Regions from separate parts of the Blautia sp. RTP21359st1_E11_RTP21359_211015 genome, predicted to be linked through region 1. Evidence: predicted binding sites of a transcription regulator. Region 1 holds the regulator's gene; each other region holds the start of a gene.
The links. The regulator Rex, encoded in region 1, represses fermentation and respiration genes when NADH is low (regulators of the CRP and FNR family bind a similar motif). The targets are predictions, from matches to a motif close to ATTGTTAANTANTTAACAAT.
Positions count from the first base shown of each region.

Region 2: AB5026_RS00435 (CoB--CoM heterodisulfide reductase iron-sulfur subunit B family protein) is a predicted target of Rex. The motif match lies at 1,507-1,526, and genes of this name have one in related genera.
Region 3: gap (type I glyceraldehyde-3-phosphate dehydrogenase) is a predicted target of Rex. The motif match lies at 2,425-2,444, and genes of this name have one in related genera.
Region 4: pckA (phosphoenolpyruvate carboxykinase (ATP)) is a predicted target of Rex. The motif match lies at 2,143-2,162, and genes of this name have one in related genera.

Region 1 covers NZ_JBDGAB010000013.1:48,906-54,077, forward strand. The annotation lists gene AB5026_RS06640 (ABC-F family ATP-binding cassette domain-containing protein) at 1-1,435, opposite strand, end outside; gene AB5026_RS06645 (redox-sensing transcriptional repressor Rex) at 1,650-2,297, shown strand; gene AB5026_RS06650 (NAD(P)H-hydrate dehydratase) at 2,359-3,876, shown strand; gene alr (alanine racemase) at 3,873-5,042, shown strand.
Region 2 covers NZ_JBDGAB010000001.1:89,280-94,451, reverse strand. The annotation lists gene AB5026_RS00440 (L,D-transpeptidase family protein) at 1-1,213, shown strand, start outside; gene AB5026_RS00435 (CoB--CoM heterodisulfide reductase iron-sulfur subunit B family protein) at 1,589-2,383, shown strand; gene AB5026_RS00430 (4Fe-4S dicluster domain-containing protein) at 2,380-2,769, shown strand; gene AB5026_RS00425 (CoB--CoM heterodisulfide reductase iron-sulfur subunit A family protein) at 2,774-4,762, shown strand; gene AB5026_RS00420 (hydrogenase iron-sulfur subunit) at 4,753-5,172, shown strand, end outside.
Region 3 covers NZ_JBDGAB010000027.1:43,009-48,180, reverse strand. The annotation lists gene pgk (phosphoglycerate kinase) at 1-1,175, opposite strand, end outside; gene gap (type I glyceraldehyde-3-phosphate dehydrogenase) at 1,362-2,381, opposite strand; gene AB5026_RS10710 (histidinol-phosphatase HisJ family protein) at 2,687-3,505, shown strand; gene AB5026_RS10705 (hypothetical protein) at 3,581-5,172, shown strand, end outside.
Region 4 covers NZ_JBDGAB010000002.1:57,949-63,120, reverse strand. The annotation lists NiCo riboswitch at 1-80, opposite strand, end outside; gene pckA (phosphoenolpyruvate carboxykinase (ATP)) at 377-1,981, opposite strand; gene AB5026_RS01045 (threonine/serine exporter ThrE family protein) at 2,303-3,631, shown strand; gene AB5026_RS01040 (DUF4866 domain-containing protein) at 3,727-4,482, opposite strand; gene AB5026_RS01035 (YoaK family protein) at 4,498-5,145, opposite strand.

The sequences.
Region 1 (5,172 bases):
AGGCAATATCCAGATGGTTGGTAGGCTCGTCAAGGATCAGGAAGTTGGCTTCGGAAAGCATCAGCTTTGCAAGGGAAACACGGCCTCTTTCTCCACCGGAAAGTGCGGAGATCTCCTTGAAAACATCATCTCCGGTAAAGAGAAATGCGGCAAGCATATTTCGGATCTCGGTCTCTGTGAGAGTCGGATAAGTATCGGAGATCTCCTGGAAAATTGTCTTGTCCATATGCAGAACATGATGTTCCTGATCGTAATAACCGATCTGCACCTTGGAACCAAGGGAAAATTTGCCGGCATCTGCCTCAATAAGACCGTTGATGATCTTTAGCATGGTGGTCTTTCCGGTTCCGTTGTTTCCGATCAGTGCCACACGCTCGCCGCGTTTGATATCAAAGGAGATATCGGAGAACAGGGTCTGTCCCGGAAAGGCCTTGGAAAGCGCTTCCACGTGGAGCACATCGTTTCCGCTTAACACCCGTGGTTCCAGCGAGATACGCATCCGGTCCTGGAGCTCAAGAGGCTTTTCAATCCTCTGTACACGGTCCAGCATTTTTTCACGGCTTTCCGCACGCTTGATGGATTTTTCACGGTTAAAGGATTTCAGCTTGGCGATAACGGCTTCCTGATGCTTGATATCCCGCTGCTGATTTAAGTATGCCTTGTACTGTGCGTCACGAAGCTGAGCCTTCTTGAGAGCATAGGCAGAGTAGTTGCCGCTGTATACGCGGGTCTGTCCGGCTTCGATCTCAATGACCTTGGTGACCACCTTATCCAGAAAATAACGGTCATGGGAGACGATAAAAACAGCTCCCGGATAATTCAGAAGATAAGTTTCCAGCCAGGAGATGCTTTCCATATCCAGGTGATTGGTTGGCTCATCCAGAAGCAGGATATCCGGCTTGGAAAGAAGCATCTTGCCCAGCGCCACACGGGTTTTCTGACCGCCGGAAAGAGTTTCGATCTGCTTGTCATAATCTTCCTCCGTGAAGCCGAGACCCTTTAAGACACCGGTCAGCTCACTTTTGTAAGCGTATCCGTTCTCCAGCTCAAACTGATGGGTCAGGCGGGTATAGGTTTCCATCAGACGGTTCAGCTCATCACCGGTCACCGTGTTCATTTCCTGTTCCATATTGCGGATACGGCGCTCCATATCGATGATGTGCTGCTTGGTGGTAAGAAGCTCCTCGTAGATGGTATGATGTCCGTGGATATCCTGGTACTGGGCAAGATAGCCGATATTTTTATCCCGGGCAAGCACCACGGTACCGGAATCAGCAGAAAGCTCCTGCATGATGATCCGCAGTAGTGTGGTCTTTCCTGCACCGTTGCAGCCGATCAGAGCAGCCTTTTCACGATCTTCAATGTGAAAGGATGCATCATTTAAAATTACTTTTTCGCCAAAGGCCTTGCATATATTCTGACATGATAAAATCATAAAAACTGTCCTCCTGTATAAAGAATCACCCCTGTTTATGCCTGAACAAGGAAAAATCCTCCACCTATTATAACGGAAACTGCCGGGATTTCAAAGAAAAAATCAATTATTAGAAAAATTATAAAGAAATTTGTACAGAATAGACAACTTTAATTGACAGGAAAATGTCAATTCGTTATAATTAACCTAGTGTAAGGTAAGGAGGAAAACTATCGTGGAGACAAAACAAATCTCGAAAGCGGTGATTAAGCGTCTGCCACGCTATTACCGCTACTTAGGAGAGCTGATGGAAGACAATGTAGAACGTATTTCTTCCAATGAGTTAAGTAAGAAGATGCATACCACAGCTTCTCAGATCCGTCAGGATCTTAATAATTTCGGCGGTTTTGGGCAGCAGGGGTATGGCTATAATGTACATTATCTTTATACAGAGATTGGTAAGATCCTGGGACTGGATACCGTTCATCCGATGATCATTCTGGGTGCCGGTAATCTGGGACAGGCACTTGCCAATTATGTGGATTTTGAGAAGCGCGGTTTCAGGCTGGTTGGTATCTTTGACGTAAATCCTGTGCTTGAGGGCATCGCAGTCCGTGGACTTGAGATCCAAATGCTCAGTGAGCTTCCGTTTTTCCTGAGAGAGAATAACGTGGAGATCGCGATTCTGACACTTCCCAAGAATAAAGCCAAGGAAATGGCAGATATCCTGGTGGAGAACGGGATCAAGGCAATCTGGAATTTTGCACATCTCGATCTTGAGACACCGGATGATGTGATCGTAGAGAACGTTCATCTTTCCGAGAGTCTGATGACACTGTCTTATAATCTCAGCAAATACAGGCAGGAACATGTGGATAAGTAAGAATTGTTAAGCTGCCGGAAACGGCAGCTTTCTCTATGACAGAGGGGAGGCAGAAGACAGAATGAAGAAGCTTGTTACCTGCAAAGAAATGAAGGATCTGGACTCCACAACGATCCGTGAGATCGGAGTTCCCTCCGAGGTTCTGATGGAGCGGGCAGCACTGAAGGTGGTAGAGGAAACAGAAAAGTATCTCCAGAAGGACGAAAGGATCCTGGTAGTCTGCGGAAGCGGAAATAATGGCGGTGACGGTATCGCTGTTGCCAGATTGTTCCATCTGAAGGGGATCCGGGTTGAGTTTTATATGGTCGGAAACAAAGATAAAATGACCAGAGAGACCGCTCTTCAGTATAAGATCGCTTCCGGTTATCGAGTCCCGGAGGTGAATAACCCGCAGTGGAGTGAATATACTACTATAGTAGATGCCGTGTTTGGGGTAGGCCTGACGCGTCCGATCGAGGGACATTATGCTGATATCATCCATGAGATGAACAGTGCGAGGGCCAAAAAGATCGCAGTTGACATCCCGTCAGGAGTGAACGGAGATACTGGCCTGGAAATGGGAATTGCCTTCAGCGCCGATCTGACTGTCACATTTGCCTACCGGAAAAGAGGTCTTTGCTTTTATCCGGGAAGACTGTATGCAGGAAGGATCGTTACCGCCGATATCGGGATCTATGAGCAGGAAGCTGTGACTGCATCTGCCGCCTGTCTGGAAAATAAAGATCTGAAGCTGTTTCCGGAACGTGATCCCGGCGGAAACAAGGGTACCTTCGGAAAAGTGCTCTTTGTGACCGGAAGTGAGGGAATGTGCGGAGCCGCTTATTTAAGCGCCAGTGCAGCACTTCGTGCCGGTGCGGGAATGGTAAAGATCCAGACTGTGGAAGCCAACAGGATCCCACTGCAGATACTCCTTCCGGAGGCTATGGTCTGCAGCCGCTTTGATCAGGAATCCAATGAACAGCTTCTATCCTGGTGTGATGTGATCGTGATCGGACCGGGACTTGGAACATCAGTGGCCAGCCGTGAGAGAGAACAGTGGTTTCTCACGGCGGCTGCCCGGGAGAAAAAGCCGCTGATCCTGGATGCGGACGGCCTGAACCTTCTGGCTGCACATCCACAGTGGTACCAGTATCTGGGAGAGCATGTAGTCCTGACACCGCATATCGGAGAAATGAGCCGGCTCAGTGGCAGAACGATCCAGGAGATCCAGCATGAGATCGCAGATACTGCACTGAAATCTGCTGCGGAAACAGGCTCTGTGTGCGTATTGAAGGATGCATGTACGGTGATCGCAGATGAAAAAGGCCAGATGTATCTGAATCTTTCCGGTAATTCCGGAATGGCAACTGCAGGAAGCGGAGATGTGCTTTCCGGGATCCTGGCAGCAGTGTTATGTATGTATCTGAAAACGGAGGAACAGCCTCCCATGGTTTTAAAGGCCGCGTTAGGTGTTTATCTTCACGGACTTTGCGGTGATCTTGCAGCCGCTGAAAAAGGAAAGCGCAGTATGCTGGCAGGAGATATCATAGAATATCTGCCCAAGGCATTAGCTATAGGTGAAGAGGAGTCGGGATTATGAAAAAATACGAGAGAGTAAAAGCACTGGTATCACTGGATGCCATTGCCCACAATTTTGAGGAAATGTATAAAAATGTCAAAGAAGGGACAAAGATCATCGCTGTGATCAAGGCAGACGGTTATGGCCATGGTGCCAGAGCTATTGCCCGTCTGATCCAGGACTATGACTATATCTGGGGATTTGCAACAGCTACGGCAGAGGAGGCACTGGAGCTTCGGCATGCAGGGATCACCAAGCCTGTCCTGATCCTTGGCCTTGTATTTGAGGAATATTATGAGGAGCTTGCAGCCAATGATATCCGGATCACCATATCGGATCTTAATACAGCGGCAGAATATGCAAAAGCAGGTGCACGCATTGGAAAAAATGTACATATTCATCTGGCTCTGGATACGGGAATGACAAGGATCGGATATGCGGATATTCCGGAAAATGCGATAAAGATCGAAAAAATCTCAAAAATCCCGAATCTGGTGATCGAGGGAATGTTTACCCATTTTGCCAGGGCGGATGAGACCGACCGTTCTCCTGCACTGGTGCAGCTGGACCGTTATCTCCGTTTTGCAGAGCTTCTGGAAAAAAGAGGTGTTCATATTCCGGTACGTCACTGCTCCAACAGTGCAGGTATCATCCGTGTTCCGGAAGCAAATCTCAATGTCGTTCGTGCCGGCATCACCATTTACGGTATTTATCCGTCAGAGGAGGTAGAACGTGATATTGTGAAGCTGACACCTGCAATGGAGCTGAAAAGTCATGTATCCTATGTGAAAAACGTGGAACGTGGAACAGCGGTAAGCTATGGAGGAACGTTTGTTACAGAACGCTTTACCAGAATGGCAACGATCCCCGTAGGTTATGCAGATGGCTATCCGAGACAGCTTTCCAATAAGGGCTGGGTCCTGATCCGGGGCAAAAAAGCTCCGATCCTCGGACGTGTCTGCATGGATCAGTTTATGGTTGATGTCACAGATATCCCGGAGGTGAAGGCCGGGGACGAGGTCACCCTGATGGGAAGAGATGGAGAGGAATTTATCAGTGTGGAGACACTGGGAGATCTTTCCGGAAGATTTTCCTATGAATTTGTCTGCGGGATCAGTAAACGTGTTCCGCGGGTTTATATCAAAGACGGTAAGGAATGCGGAGAAGAGGAGAGCTTTTTCCAGTAGATCCGTAAATACCCGGATCCGGAAAACGCCGGGTCAGACATAAGGCCGGTAAAAAAGTACCACGCATGGTATACACAAAGAAATTGTGGAAATACTTATCTGTAAAAAGGAATACGGCTTGCAAATAAGC
Region 2 (5,172 bases), on a different contig from region 1:
TCAGGAAAATGATCAGGAAGTTTACAGTACTACTTTGAAAGAGCTGGGCTACAGTCTCAATGAAGAAGCCCTTCTGAGTAAGCTTACAGAAATTCAGAAACAGCGGGAAGAGAGCCGGAAGCTTTTTCCAAAGGAAGAAAATATAGAACCGGAATGTCAGATCGAGGAAGATGAGGAGCAGGAAAAGCAGGCTCTTGATCTTTCAAATTTCGGTACGGAAGAAAGAAAAGCTTCTGTTGATGCAGCCATTCAGTACGATAAGGAGAAAAAAGAATTCACCCTTGTGAAGCAGGTACAGGGGACGGAAATCGATCCGGATAAGCTGGAGACTACTGTGGACACAAATCTGAACGTAGCATTTGATACGGCTCTTCTTGGAGATATCATTACAGTACCGATCAACAAGCATGTGTATGTAAGTCCGACTGTCACTGTAACAGAGGATATGAAAAATAAGGTTACAGACCTGAACAGCCAGCTGAAGAAATACCGCAGCAGTACAGTAACTTATACATTCGGAAGTGAAACGGCTGTTCTGGATTCCGATACGATCACATCCTGGCTGAAGGCTGAAGGGGAGACGCTGACTTTAGATGAAGAAGCCATTAAAGCCTACATCAGTGAGCTTGCCAACAAATACAATACCATTTATGTTCCCCGTACCTTTCATACATCTGCGGGAACGGATGTGACCATTGAGGGAAATGAGTACGGCTATCGGATCGATCAGGACGGAGAATATGCTCAGCTTCTGGAAGACCTGAAAAGTGGTACTGCTGTAACAAGAGAGCCTGTTTACAGCAAAAAAGGATACCAGAGAAACGGAACAGACGATCTGGCAGGCAGTTACATAGAGGTCAGTCTGGATGCACAGCATTTGTGGCTGTATAAGGACGGAAGCCTTGTGACGGAAACAGATATTGTCAGCGGTAAGCCGGTGAAGGGGCGTGAAACATATCGTGGTGCATGGCCGATCGCCTACAAGGCGAGTCCCTTTAACCTTACCAGCAATGAATATGGTTACGATGTAAAGGTTAATTACTGGATGCCTTTTGTCTACGGACAGGGACTTCATGATGCGTCCTGGCAGTCATCCTTTGGCGGGAACCGTTATAAAACCAACGGAAGCCACGGCTGCATCAATCTGCCTAAGGATCAGGCAGCACTGATCTATAACACCATTGATGCAGGTTATCCGATCATTATTTACTGATAGGAGCAAAAAAGCTTCGGAGAGATCCGGAGCTTTTTTTATGCCCGAAAATGAAAATTATCATGGAAACAGGATCGTAAATGATAAGGTTTTTCAAAAGTACGTTAAAAAAAACACAAAAAAATATCGAAAAAGCCTTGTCGAAACAGAAATAACGTGATATGATGATTTCGGAAATCGAGCTAATACACTTCTTAATTGCGGAGGAAGAGTGTTTTTCTCTTTTATTTGGGTGCAAATTGATAAAAAAACTCAAATAAGTGTTAGTTGAGATTTCATTTTTTTATTCATGTATCGTTAAAAAAAAGACAATATATGAACAAGAATATCTACTAGAAACGTCAGATTTTAGACTAAGAAAGGATAATGAAAGGTATGAAGTACAGTTATTATCCGGGTTGCACCCTGAGAACAAAGGCCAAAGATCTGGATGAGTATGCCAGAGCCAGTGCCACAGCCCTTGGGTTTGAGCTTGAGGAGATCGAGGACTGGCAGTGTTGTGGTGGTGTTTATCCGCTTGGCACAGACGAGATCGCCACAAAGCTTTCTTCCGTCCGTGCGTTAAACCAGGCAAAAGAAAAAGGCCAGGATCTGGTGACGATCTGTTCAGCCTGTCATCATGTGATCAAGCGTGTCAATGATGATATGAAAAATGTGGAAGATATCCGGACCAGAGCCAACAATTATATGCAGTTGGAAGCTCCCTATGAAGGAGAGACAACCGTTCTCCATTATCTGGAGGTTCTCCGGGACAGAGTCGGTTTTGATAAACTGAAAGAAAAAGTAGTAAATCCTTTTACCGGAAAGAAGATCGGAGCCTATTACGGATGTCTGCTTCTGAGACCTGGAAAGATCATGGCATTTGATGATCCGGAAAATCCAAGGATCATGGAGGATTTTATTCGTGCCCTTGGCGCTGAGCCTGTGATCTATCCTTACAGAAATGAATGCTGTGGAGGATATATATCCCTGAAAGAAAAAGAAATGTCACAGAATATGTGTGAAAAGATTGAAGAAAGCGCAGCAGGCTTTGGCGCAGATATGCTGATCACTGCCTGTCCGCTTTGCAAATACAATCTGAATAAAAATTCCGGAAATAAAATGCCGGTTTACTATTTTACAGAGCTTCTGGCAGAAGCCCTTGGCGTCAAAGAGGAGGTGGCAAAATGAGAGATAACCATTCTGCTGCGGAAAAAATAAAGGAGATCAGCGGGACCAATCCTCTGAAATGTATGAAGTGTGGCAAATGCTCTGCTACCTGCCCATCCTTTGACGAGATGGATATCAAGCCTCATCAGTTTGTGTCCTACGTGATCAATGAAAATATCGAAGCACTTGTAAATTCAGCATCCCTGTGGAAATGTCTTTCCTGTTTTGCCTGTGTGGAGCGCTGTCCGCGAGACGTAAAACCCGGAAAGATCATTGACGGGGCAAGACAGCTGGTTGTTCGGGAAAAAGGCGGAGACTATCTTTCACCAAATGAAATTCCGGAGCTTCTTGATCCGGAGCTTCCTCAGCAGCTGCTTGTAAGTGCGTTCAGAAGATACAGGAGGTGAGAAAGTGCAGAGAATCGGTGTATTTGTCTGTCATTGCGGAAGTAATATTGCCGCTACGGTAGACGTGAAAAAAGTTGTGGAGATCATTGCAAAAGAGCCAGGAGTTGTCCATGCAGAAGATTATCAGTATATGTGTTCTGAAGCAGGACAGTCCAGGATCCAGGAAGCCATCCGTGAAAAAAATCTCACAGGAGTGGTTGTCTGTTCCTGTTCTCCGCGTATGCATGAGGCAACTTTCCGTAAAGCAGCGGAAAAGGCCGGCCTGAATCCATATATGGTGGAGATCGCAAATATCCGTGAGCACTGTTCCTGGATCCACAAGGATATGCAGGAGGCTACGGAGAAGGCCGTGATCCTTGCAAGAGCAGCAGTAGCAAAAGTCAATTTAAATGCTCCTCTTCAGCCGGGAGAAAGCCAGGTTACAAAGAGAGCCCTGATCATCGGAGGCGGTATCGCCGGAATCCAGACGGCTCTTGATATTGCCGATGCAGGCTATGAAGTTGATATTGTGGAAAAAACACCAAGTATCGGCGGAAGAATGTCACAGCTTGACAAAACCTTCCCTACTCTGGATTGCTCCGCATGTATCCTTACTCCCAAAATGGTGGAGGCTGCAGCTCACGAAAAGATCAATATCTATACATACAGTGAAGTAGAAAAAGTTGCAGGTTTTGTAGGAGATTTTACTGTTGATATCCGCAAAAAAGCGCGAAGTGTCAACATGGACAAATGTACAGGCTGTGGAGTCTGCCAGGAAAAATGTCCTTCCAAAAAGATTCCAAATGAGTTCAACAGAGGGCTGAACAACCGGTCAGCTATTTATACTCCGTTTGCACAGGCGATTCCAAATGTTCCTGTGATCGACAGAGAGCATTGCCTGAAATTTAAGACAGGCAAATGTGGTGTCTGCTCCAAAGTATGTCAGGCAGGAGCCATTGATTACGATCAGCAGGATGAGATCGTAACACAGAAATACGGAGCGATCGTGGTGGCAACCGGATTTGATACCATCAAGCTTGACAAATACGATGAATACGCATACAGCCAGAGCAAGGATGTGATCACATCTCTGGAGCTGGAGCGTATCATGAATGCTGCAGGACCTACAAAAGGACATCTTGAGCGCCTTTCCGATGGAAAAGCACCGAAGGAGATCGTATTTATCCAGTGTGTTGGAAGCCGTTGCTCCGATGACCGTGGAAAGCCATACTGTTCCAAGATCTGCTGTATGTACACAGCTAAGCATGCCATGCTGATCCGTGATAAATATCCGGATACCAATGTGACGGTATTTTATATTGATGTCCGTACACCTGGTAAAAACTTCGATGAGTTTTACAGAAGAGCAGTTGAGCAGTATAACGTAAACTACATCAAAGGTCAGGTAGGAAAAGTAATTCCGCAGCCGGATGGAACACTTCTTGTTCAGGGCTCGGATCTTCTTGATAATAAGCAGATCTTCAAGAAAGCAGATATGGTAGTTCTTGCAACAGCCATTGAACCGAATCCGGATGTACGTAAGATCGCTACTATGCTTACTGCAAGTATTGACACCAACAATTTCCTTACAGAAGCTCATGCAAAGCTTCGTCCTGTAGAATCACCGACAGCAGGAATTTTCCTTTCCGGTGTATGCCAGGGACCAAAGGATATCCCGGAGACAGTTGCCCAGGCAGGAGCTGCGGCTGTAAAGGCCATAGGACTTCTTGCAAAGGACAAGCTGACAACCAATCCATGTACGGCAAGATCCGACGAGCTTCTCTGTAACGGATGCTCTACCTGTGCAAATGTATGTCCTTACGGAGCGATTTCCTATGAGGAGAAACAGGTCAACGATCACGGTATCCGTGAGACAAGAAGAGTTGCGGTTGTCAATACAGCACTTTGCCAGGGCTGCGGTGCCTGCACAGTAGCCTGCCCGTCAGGAGCCATGGACCTTCAGGGCTTCTCCAACAGACAGATTATCGCGGAGGTGGATGCAATATGTCGATAGAAACAAAGGAAGAATTCAGACCAAAGATCGTGGCATTCTGCTGTAACTGGTGCAGTTACGCCGGAGCAGACCTTGCCGGAAGCAGCCGTTTGAGCTATCCGGCGGATGTAAAGATCATCCGTGTTCCATGTTCCTGCCGTGTCAATCCCATGTTCATCCTCCGTGCCTTTGAAAAAGGAGCCGATGGTGTGATTATGTGCGGATGCCATCCGGGAGACTGCCATTACAGTACCGGAAACTATTATGCAAGAAGACGTATGACACTTCTGTTTTCAATGCTGGATTATATTGGGGTGGAAAACGGAAGAACACGTGTGGAATGGGTATCTGCCGCAGAAGGTGTGAAATTTTCACAGACTATGAATGAGTTTGTTGAGAAGATCCATTCACTTGGTAAAAACGTGAGATTG
Region 3 (5,172 bases), on a different contig from region 1:
GCTACACCCGGAAGCTCTTTTCCCTCAAGGAACTCAAGAGAAGCACCGCCGCCTGTGGAGATGTGTGTCATCTTGTCGCCATATCCGAGGATATTTACAGCTGCTGCAGAATCACCGCCACCGATGATCGTTGTTGCATCTGTCTCAGCAAGAGCTTTGGCAACTGCTTCTGTACCATGAGCGAAGTTCGGCATCTCGAAGCATCCCATCGGTCCGTTCCATACAACAGTCTTGGCATCTTTTACAGCGTCTGCAAAAAGCTTCTCAGTCTCCGGTCCGATATCCATTCCTTCCCATCCGTCCGGAATCTCACCACGTTTTACAACCTGGATGTTGCAGTCGTTGGAGAAGTTATCACCGATTCTGTTATCTACAGGAAGAAGAAGCTTCACGCCCTTCTCCTCTGCTTTCTTCATCATGTCAAGAGCATACTGAAGGTAATCATCCTCGCAGAGGGATGTTCCGATATGTCCGCCCATAGCCTTGGAGAACGTATAGGACATACCACCACCGATGATCAGTGTATCTACCTTGTCAAGAAGGTTGTTGATTACAGAGATCTTGCTGGAAACCTTAGCACCGCCAAGAATTGCTACGAATGGTCTCTCCGGATTGTTTACAGCGTTTCCAAGGAAATCGATCTCTTTCTGCATCAGATATCCTACAACTGCTGTTTTTACATATTTGGTAACACCTACGTTAGAGCAGTGAGCTCTGTGAGCAGTTCCGAATGCATCATTTACAAATACATCACAGAGGGAAGCAAGATCTTCGCTGAACTTGTCTTCGTTCTTTGTCTCTTCTGCACGATAACGTGTGTTCTCAAGAAGAACTACATCGCCATCTTTCATCTCTGCTACAGCAGCTTTTGCGTTCGGTCCTACTACCTCAGGATCTGCTGCAAATTTTACTTCCTGGCCAAGAAGCTCAGAAAGACGAACTGCTACAGGTGCAAGAGAAAGCTCCGGTTTCGGCTCTCCCTTCGGTTTTCCAAGGTGGGAACAAAGGATAACCTTTCCGCCGTCTGCGATCAGTTTCTTGATTGTAGGAAGAGCAGCTACAAGACGGTTCTCATCTGTGATCTTTCCATCCTGAAGCGGAACATTGAAGTCGCATCTTACAAGTACTTTCTGTCCTTTTACATTGATATCGTCAACACTTTTTTTGTTCAGCATCTCTATATCTCCTTAACTTTTATTTCTGCAAAAGCAGATGAATAAGGGCGAGCGGTATTGTTGTCCGCTCTGTTAACAGTCATTTCCTCAGACATTTTTTTGTTTGATCTTTTGGAAAAAAAGGGCCCGGTCCTCTTCAGACCGGACCCTTTCTGAGTCTATTCTTCTACACCCGTTCGCAGAAAATTAAGCGTTCAGAAGTTTTCCGAAGTGCTTGATTGTACGAACCATCTGGCTTGTGTAGGAGTTCTCGTTGTCATACCAGGAAACTACCTGAACCTCTGTTGTGCCATTCTCAAGTGGAAGTACCATTGTCTGAGTAGCATCGAAGAGGGAACCAAATCTCATACCAACGATATCGCTGGATACGATCTCATCCTCGTTGTATCCGAAGGACTCATTGGAAGCTGCTTTCATAGCTGCGTTGATCTGCTCTTTAGTAACGTTTCCTTCAACTACTGCTGTAAGGATTGTTGTAGAACCTGTTGGGGTAGGTACACGCTGTGCAGAACCGATAAGTTTGCCGTTAAGCTCTGGGATAACAAGTCCGATAGCTTTAGCAGCACCTGTGCTGTTCGGAACGATGTTAACTGCAGCTGCACGGGATCTTCTCAGATCGCCTTTTCTCTGCGGTCCGTCAAGTGTCATCTGATCGCCTGTGTAAGCGTGGATTGTGCACATGATACCGGATTTGATCGGTGCAAGATCGTTAAGAGCCTTAGCCATTGGTGCAAGGCAGTTTGTTGTACAGGAAGCTGCGGAGATGATCTTGTCCTCGTTTGTAAGACCCTGATGGTTTACGTTGTAAACGATTGTCTTAAGGTCGTTTCCAGCCGGAGCGGAAATAACTACGTGCTTAGCACCTGCATCGATATGAGCCTGAGCTTTGTCTTTGGATGTGTAGAAACCTGTGCACTCAAGAACTACGTCTACACCGATCTCTCCCCATGGAAGCTCTGCAGCGTTAGCCTTAGCATAGATTTTGATCTCTTTTCCGTCTACTGTGATGGAATCCTCGCCTGCTGTTACTTTATCAGCAAGAGCATATCTTCCCTGTGTAGAATCATATTTTAATAAGTGAGCAAGCATCTTAGGAGATGTAAGATCGTTGATTGCTACGATCTCAAATCCTTCTGCTCCAAACATCTGACGGAATGCAAGACGACCGATACGTCCAAAACCATTAATTGCAACTTTTACTGCCATGATAAATTCCTCCTATGAATTGAATGGTGATTTAAATCGTTCCTTTGTTAAAGAAACATCAACCTGTTTCATATTGTACCTAATTCCAAACAAAAATTCAAGAGCTATTTATAAAAAAGAACATTAAAATAAATATTAAGAAAATTTCTGAAAAATGTGCTATAATTCTCTGATAGAAAGTTCTGTCCTGCTGATTCCCAAAACGGATATCTATATTCTCGCTGGGAGTTTGACTTTCCCGGATTCATAACAGGCAGATACGATCATTGTCACAGAATATAAAGGCTTGAATATGGAGGTACAAAATGGACCAGAAAATTTTATGGGACTGCCATATGCACTCCTCTTTTTCCGCAGATTCCGATACACCGATGGAAGAAATGATCCAGACTGCCGCAGACCAGGGTCTCACGGGAATCTGTTTTACTGAACATTTTGATCCGGATTATCCCGATACTCCGGAAAATCTTGATTTTTCCCTGAACATCCCTGCATACCGTCAGAAACTTGAGAGTCTTGCGGATGCTTTTAAAGACCAGATTCAGGTTAACTTCGGGATCGAGCTTGGACTTCAGCCTCAGCTTGCAGAATCTTTTTCCGATCTTCTGAAAGAAGTTCCCTTTGATTTCGTTATTGGTTCCTCCCATGTGGTGCACGGATACGATCCTTATTATCCTTCTTATTTTGAGGGCCGTAAGGAATCCGCATGCTACATGGAATATTTTGAATCCATCCTGGAAAATATCGCTGCTTTTGACGAGATGGATGTGTACGGACATATCGACTATGTAGTACGTTATGGTCCAAATCAGAACCGTCAGTATTCTTACGGACGATATAAGGAGATCCTGGACGAGATCCTGCGGACATTGATCCGCAAAAATGTGGGAATCGAGCTGAACACAGGCGGTTATCACTACGGGCTTGGTGAACCGAATCCATGTGTCAATATTATCCGACGTTACCGTGAGCTTGGCGGTGAGATCATCACCATCGGTGCAGATGCCCATACTCCGGATAAGATCGGCTATGCCTTTGACAAGGCGGCTGATGTTCTCCGTGAATGTGGTTTTTCCTATTATGCTGTATTTAAAAACCGCCGTCCTGTTTTTCATAAGCTGTAGCTCTGTTTCTCTCTCCGGTGAGAGAGTTTACATTTTTATACCGAAAATATCATTTTATCTAAGGAGGAACTCTATATGTCAACAAAAAGACTCCAGAAAAAGAAAGCTGCCATGCAGGCAAAAAAAGAAAAGCAACTGAAAAAAAATACCTCTGCTACCGGCACCAGTTCCAGTGCTGCCAAATCTGTTGAAAATGCTAAAGCCGAAGTGAAAAAACTTGAAACCGTAAAGAAGGAAACGCTTAAAGTCGAAACTTCCAAAACTGAACCGATCAAAGTCGAGACTTCCAAGACCGAACCGATCAAGGTCGAGACTTCCAAGATTGAACCGATCAAAGTCGAGACTTCCAAGACCGAACCGATCAAGGTCGAGACTTCCAAGACCGAACCGATCAAGGTCGAGACTTCCAAGACCGAGCCGATCAAGGTTGAGACTTCCAAGACCGAACCGATCAAGGTCGAGACTTCCAAGACTGAGCCGGCGAAAGTTACTACTTCCAAGACCGAGCCTCTGAAAGTCGAAACTTCCAAGGAGGACACAGCTTACGATGCCCTCTACGAGAAACGTCTGAAACACTACTACAATGATCTGAAATGGCTTTACTGCGAACTGTTCCGCGATCACCCGGAAGTTACCGGCACATTCTCAAGCCTCACAAAAAAGATGAAAGAAATCTACCGTGAGCGTTCTCTTTCCATGAAGGAAGCCGACCAGAACTGCGCTGCAGATCCTGATTGGTTCCGTAAGACTACTTTCACCGGAATGGCTGTAAATCCTGCTGACTTCGCAGATACTCTTTCCGGGCTGTCCGATAAACTGGACTATATCAGTGAATGCAAAGCAGACACTCTGTACCTGACAGATCTTTTCCAGGCAACCTCCAACTGCTCCCTTCGCATTATCCCGGAGATTGGAACCTCCGAAGATCTGCATACACTTGCAGCTAACTGTAGGAAAGCAGGTATCCGCCTGGCTCTTGAGATCCCGTTAAGTCTTTCTGTGGATGACCCACAGTCCGGTGCGCCATGCGTGCTCCAGACTCCAGCTTATTTCAATGCAATGCTTCTTCAGATCCTGGAGCTTGCAAATGAAGGTGCTTCTATATTCAGCCTTGGTGTCCTTCCGATGATACCGGAAGAAAATCTCTGGAAGCTTCACTCTCTGCTGCGTATGACCCGAATGGTGTGTGAGATCGTATGCCCCGGAATTCTTCTCCTTGGTGAAACAGACCGCCCACCTGCAGAGGCTGCTGCATTTGGCGGAACTTCCGATATGCCGGAACTTCACATTGTAAACAGCACCCAGCTGATGTCCGATCTCTGGCATACCGTTGCCACAAAGGACACTGCCCTTCTCCGCCGGGGAATCGACAGAGCTGCAAACCTTCCGCAGGCACCGGTATTCCAGAATTACCTCCGTAACCGCAACACGGTACACTGGAATCTGGACTATGATTTCCTGAAAGGAAGCTTTATCACAGAAGGGCCTCACAGAGATTATCTGAATGAATTCCTGGCAGGTATTTTCCCTGATTCCTTTGCCCGGGGTGAAATTTATGTAAATCCGGAAACCGAGGAATCTGAGCTCTGCGGAACAACCGCATCTCTTGCAGGAATCGAGCGTTTTGATTATGAAGGAAATATGGAGGGTGTCAGCCGGGGAATCCG
Region 4 (5,172 bases), on a different contig from region 1:
GCCGCTTCCTGCGGCCCGGCCCCATGCCTTCGATAAATATTTTCGATTCCGAAAAGCATCGCCTGCTCAGTTTGTACTGTTGATCTCGCATCCTGTTCGAATGTAATGCAGTGCAAAGAGAATTTTTACAGTCTTACGGGTCTCCCGCTTAACTTCTCAGAAAGGATACACCATATGTCCTCTGTTAGTCAAGCCAAAGTTTTTTATTTTACAGGTAGATATCTTCAACTTTCTGTTTATTCCATGTCTGGAAACATGCTTCGCACTGCACAGTTCTATATCAAATAATAGATCCTCAGTTGTTTGTCAAAAAACCGGGAGCGGATAAATCCGCTCCCGGTTAAGTCTACGATCTGTATTCAGTTGGAATGACTGATTATGCCTGCGGGCCGGCTGCAACGAGTGCTTTACCAGCTGCATTTCCTTCATATTTAGCAAAGTTCTTAACGAATCTTGCAGCAAGATCTTTAGCCTTTGTCTCCCACTCTGCAGCATCTGCATATGTGTCACGTGGGTCAAGGATTGCAGGATCTACGCCCGGAAGCTCTGTCGGAACCTCGAAGTTGAAGAATGGGATTTTCTTTGTCGGAGCTTTAAGGATAGATCCGTCAAGGATAGCATCGATGATACCACGAGTATCTTTGATGGAGATACGTTTTCCAGTTCCATTCCAACCTGTGTTAACGAGGTATGCTTTCGCACCGCTCTTCTCCATTCTCTTAACGAGCTCCTCAGCATATTTTGTCGGATGAAGCTCAAGGAATGCCTGTCCGAAGCATGCGGAGAATGTAGGAGTAGGCTCTGTGATTCCACGCTCTGTACCAGCAAGTTTAGCTGTGAATCCGGAAAGGAAGTAGTACTGTGTCTGCTCCGGTGTCAGGATAGATACTGGAGGAAGTACGCCGAATGCATCTGCGGACAGGAAGATAACCTCTTTCGCTGCCGGTGCAGAAGATACAGGGCGAACAATGTTCTCGATGTGGTTGATCGGGTAGGAAACACGTGTGTTCTCTGTTACGCTCTTGTCAGCGAAGTCGATCTTGCCCTCAGCATCAAGTGTTACGTTCTCAAGAAGAGCGTTTCTCTTGATCGCATTGTAGATGTCCGGCTCAGACTCTTTGTCAAGGTTGATAACCTTAGCGTAGCATCCACCCTCGAAGTTGAATACTCCGTTGTCATCCCAGCCATGCTCGTCATCACCGATCAGAAGACGCTTAGGATCTGTGGAAAGTGTTGTCTTACCTGTTCCGGAAAGACCGAAGAAGATTGCTGTGTTCTCTCCGTTAAGGTCTGTGTTTGCAGAGCAGTGCATGGAAGCGATGCCCTTCAGCGGCAGATAGTAGTTCATCATGGAGAACATACCTTTCTTCATCTCTCCGCCGTACCATGTATTAACGATAACCTGCTCACGGCTTGTAATGTTGAACATTACAGCTGTCTCAGAGTTAAGTCCTAATTCTTTGTAGTTCTCAACTTTAGCCTTGGATGCGTTGTAAACAACGAAATCCGGCTCAAAGTTCTCAAGCTCCTCAGCTGTCGGCTGAATGAACATGTTTGTTACGAAGTGTGCCTGCCATGCAACCTCAACGATGAAACGGATAGCCATACGTGTGTCTTTGTTAGCTCCGCAGAATGCATCTACTACGAAAAGTTTCTTGTTGGAAAGCTCCTTCTTGGCAAGATCTTTAACTGCATTCCATGCTTCCTGAGTTGCCGGATGGTTATCGTTCTTGTACTCATCGGATGTCCACCAAACTGTGTCCTTGGAGTTCTCATCCATAACGATATATTTGTCTTTAGGGGAACGTCCTGTGTAGATACCTGTCATTACATTGACAGCACCAAGCTCACTGACCTGACCCTTCTCAAATCCTTCAAGCTCCGGTTTGGTCTCTTCCTCAAATAATGTCTCGTAGGAAGGATTGTACACGATCTCAGTTGTTCCGGTAATACCATACTTTGTTAAATCGATTTTTGCCATCTTAACATTTACCTCTCTTCTTTAATAGTAATTATGATAGCCACCTACTGCTGCAGGTTTTTGTCATCCTGCCATAGGAATTGGTCATTCCAACATCCCTATCCACAATTATACATAAATTGTACGTAAAAGCAACCAAAAAAATTCATTTTCCGCAAAAAAATGATAAATCTTTAACAGTGACGTTTTGGTACTGTCAGATTTTACTCCATCTATACTTGACTTTTTCAGAATAATGGCTACAATATATCTGATTATAGTTATTATATATATTTATAATAGTAACTATATGATTTTAATATATAGAAAGAAGTGATTTCTATGTCAGATATTCTGATCAAACGTAATCATATGGAAATCCCTTGGCACAACTACGTAAGTACCAGGAACAGCCAGCCCATTACAGAAGCTTCTCTTTCCGAAAAAGCTTCCCTGATCGGCCGTACAGGCATGATGCTTCTCTCCTGTGGGACCGGTGCCTGGCGGGTACGGAGTTCCATGAATACATTGTCAGAAGCACTTGGTATCACCTGTTCCGCAGATATCGGATTGATGTCCATAAGCTACACCTGCTTTGACGGTGAGAGCAGTTTTTCCCATGCACTTAGTCTGACTACCACCGGCGTAAATACTTCCAGACTGAACAGGCTAGAACATTTTGTCAGTGATTTTCCTGCGGAGGGTATCCATATGAGCGGTGAAGCACTGCACAGTCAGTTAGATGAGATCGAGCGGATCCACGGGCTTTATTCCCCTGCCGCCCTGGGACTGGCTTCTGCACTGGCCTGTGGTGCATTTACTTTTCTTCTGGGCGGTGGCCCGCTGGAAATGATCCTGGCTTTTGCAGGCGCAGGCATCGGAAACGCCATCCGCTGCAAGCTTGGCAAGCATCATTTTACTCTGTTTATGTGCATTGCAGTTTCTGTTTCCTCCGCCTGTCTTGTATATGCAGGCTTCCTGAAGCTGGCAGAGCTTCTGTTCCACATTTCCGTCCAGCATGAGGCCGGATACATCTGTTCCATGCTGTTTATCATTCCGGGCTTTCCGTTTATCACAAGCGGGATCGACCTTGCCAAGCTGGATATGCGTTCCGGTCTGGAACGACTGGCCTACGCCATTATTGTTGTAATGGTGGCTGCTGTCTCTGCCTGGCTGATGGCACTGCTTCTTCATCTGAAGCCTGTGGATTTCCTGCCTCTGGAGCTTTCGGCAGCTCAGAGGATCCTGTTCCGGCTTCTGGCAAGCTTCTGCGGGGTATTCGGCTTTTCGGTCATGTTCAACAGCCCTGTCCGTCTAGCCGCAGCTGCCGCCTTCATCGGCGCACTGTCCAACACTTTACGTCTGGAGCTTGTTGATCTTGCCGGTTTCCCACCTGCTGCCGCGGCTTTTTTCGGAGCACTGACAGCCGGACTTCTGGCCTCCCTCCTCAAAACAAAAGTGGGATATCCCAGGATTTCCATTACCGTACCATCCATTGTGATCATGGTTCCCGGACTTTATCTCTACCGGGCGATCTACAATCTGGGGATCATGTCCCTGAATGTTTCCGCCTCCTGGTTTGCAGCTGCGATCCTGATCATCGTTGCTCTTCCCCTGGGCCTTATTTTCGCCAGGATCCTTACGGACAAAATGTTCCGCTACTGCACCTGATGGGCATACAAAAAGGACTGCTTTCTGTAGCTTCCGGTCATCAGCTATCCTTCTGATAACCGGAGCAATACAAAAGCAGTCCTTTTTTGTACATTCTATTTCATTACGATCTCATCAGCGATCCCGATCATTTTTTCCAGGCGGTCCGCAAATTTATGGATGGGGAGAAAAACGCCCAGTCCGTCATAACGTTTTCCACCATCCTCCACAGAATCCTGCCCATAATATACAAAGGCTCTTGGAAGCTTCTTCTGAATTGCCATCATGATATCCCATACAGCCGCATAGGCCTGTGCCTCCGTTTCCTTTTCCCTTACGCTGTCCGGAAGCTCATACACCAGCAGCACACCGATATGTTCGCCCATTTTGTACTCTTCTACTTCCATGGTATCTTCATCATAGGCATGGCGCTTCCGGTAGCCATACGCCAGATACATCTTTACGCCCTGCTTCTCCCTGTATATCCTGCGGAACCGGTCGTAATCCCTATCACTTACATGAATTCCCTTTTCCCGCAGAAAATTTCCTTTTTCATCTGTGAGAAACACCGGATTCTCCTGTCCATCTGCATTGAACCTGAACGGTGCCAGAAAAGAATTTCGCAGAAGATCAAACATACTGTTCTGGCAGATCGCCATAAGGAGAGCTGTCAGATCACGGTTTTTATATGCGTCCAGCAATGCATAGGCGAATTTTTCCGGAGGAAGATATCCGCATTCTATGTCTGTATCCGCATCCATGGATTCATAGAAGGTCTCCGTCAGCCGTCTGCACGCCTCCGGATCCTTCAGGATCTTTTCAAATAAAAGCTCCGCCTTTTCCTCTCTTGGGAATAATGTGCTGTTTTCCACAATTCCTCACCCTTTCTAATCTCTATGTTTACTGGAAAACATCAGAATAAAGCTGATCAGAAGCAAAACATCCGATACCCAGATTGCCGGGATCCCCAGCCTCATGGACAGATTTCCTCCGCCACCGGCTCCAATGGCAAAAAAGAAAATTATTCCGAAATAATAAAGAGCCTGCTTCAGCTGTTCCGGACGTTTTTCACGACAATACACGGACAACGCCGCCGTGCCGCTTCGTAAATTTCCGATGCACATAGTGCTTGCATAGGAATAACCGCCCACCTTCCGGAAGGTCTGTACCTGCATGGCGCAGGAAAAGGATACCAGTACGGTTGCCAGCATATCCAATTCTCCCGGCATAAATCCCACCACAAAAAGGATCAGGATCTCGATCAGCAGGATCATCTGCCTCCAGTGAAGTTTTTTTGCATATTTAAAGGTACTCTGGATCCGCTCCGCCGCTACAACACCAATGGCAAAGGCTAAAACAGGAAACAGATACCTTAAACCGTCTCCCCACTGTCCTGTCATAAAATTATGGCTCATCAGAACCACGTTGCCTGTCTGGGCGTTGGAAAACACCTCATCTCTTGTAAAGTATGTGTAGGCATCCTGAAATCCGCCGGACATTGCCAGAAATACACTTGTGATAAAAGCTTCTGACATCTGCCGGTCCGCATTTTGCAGCTTTCC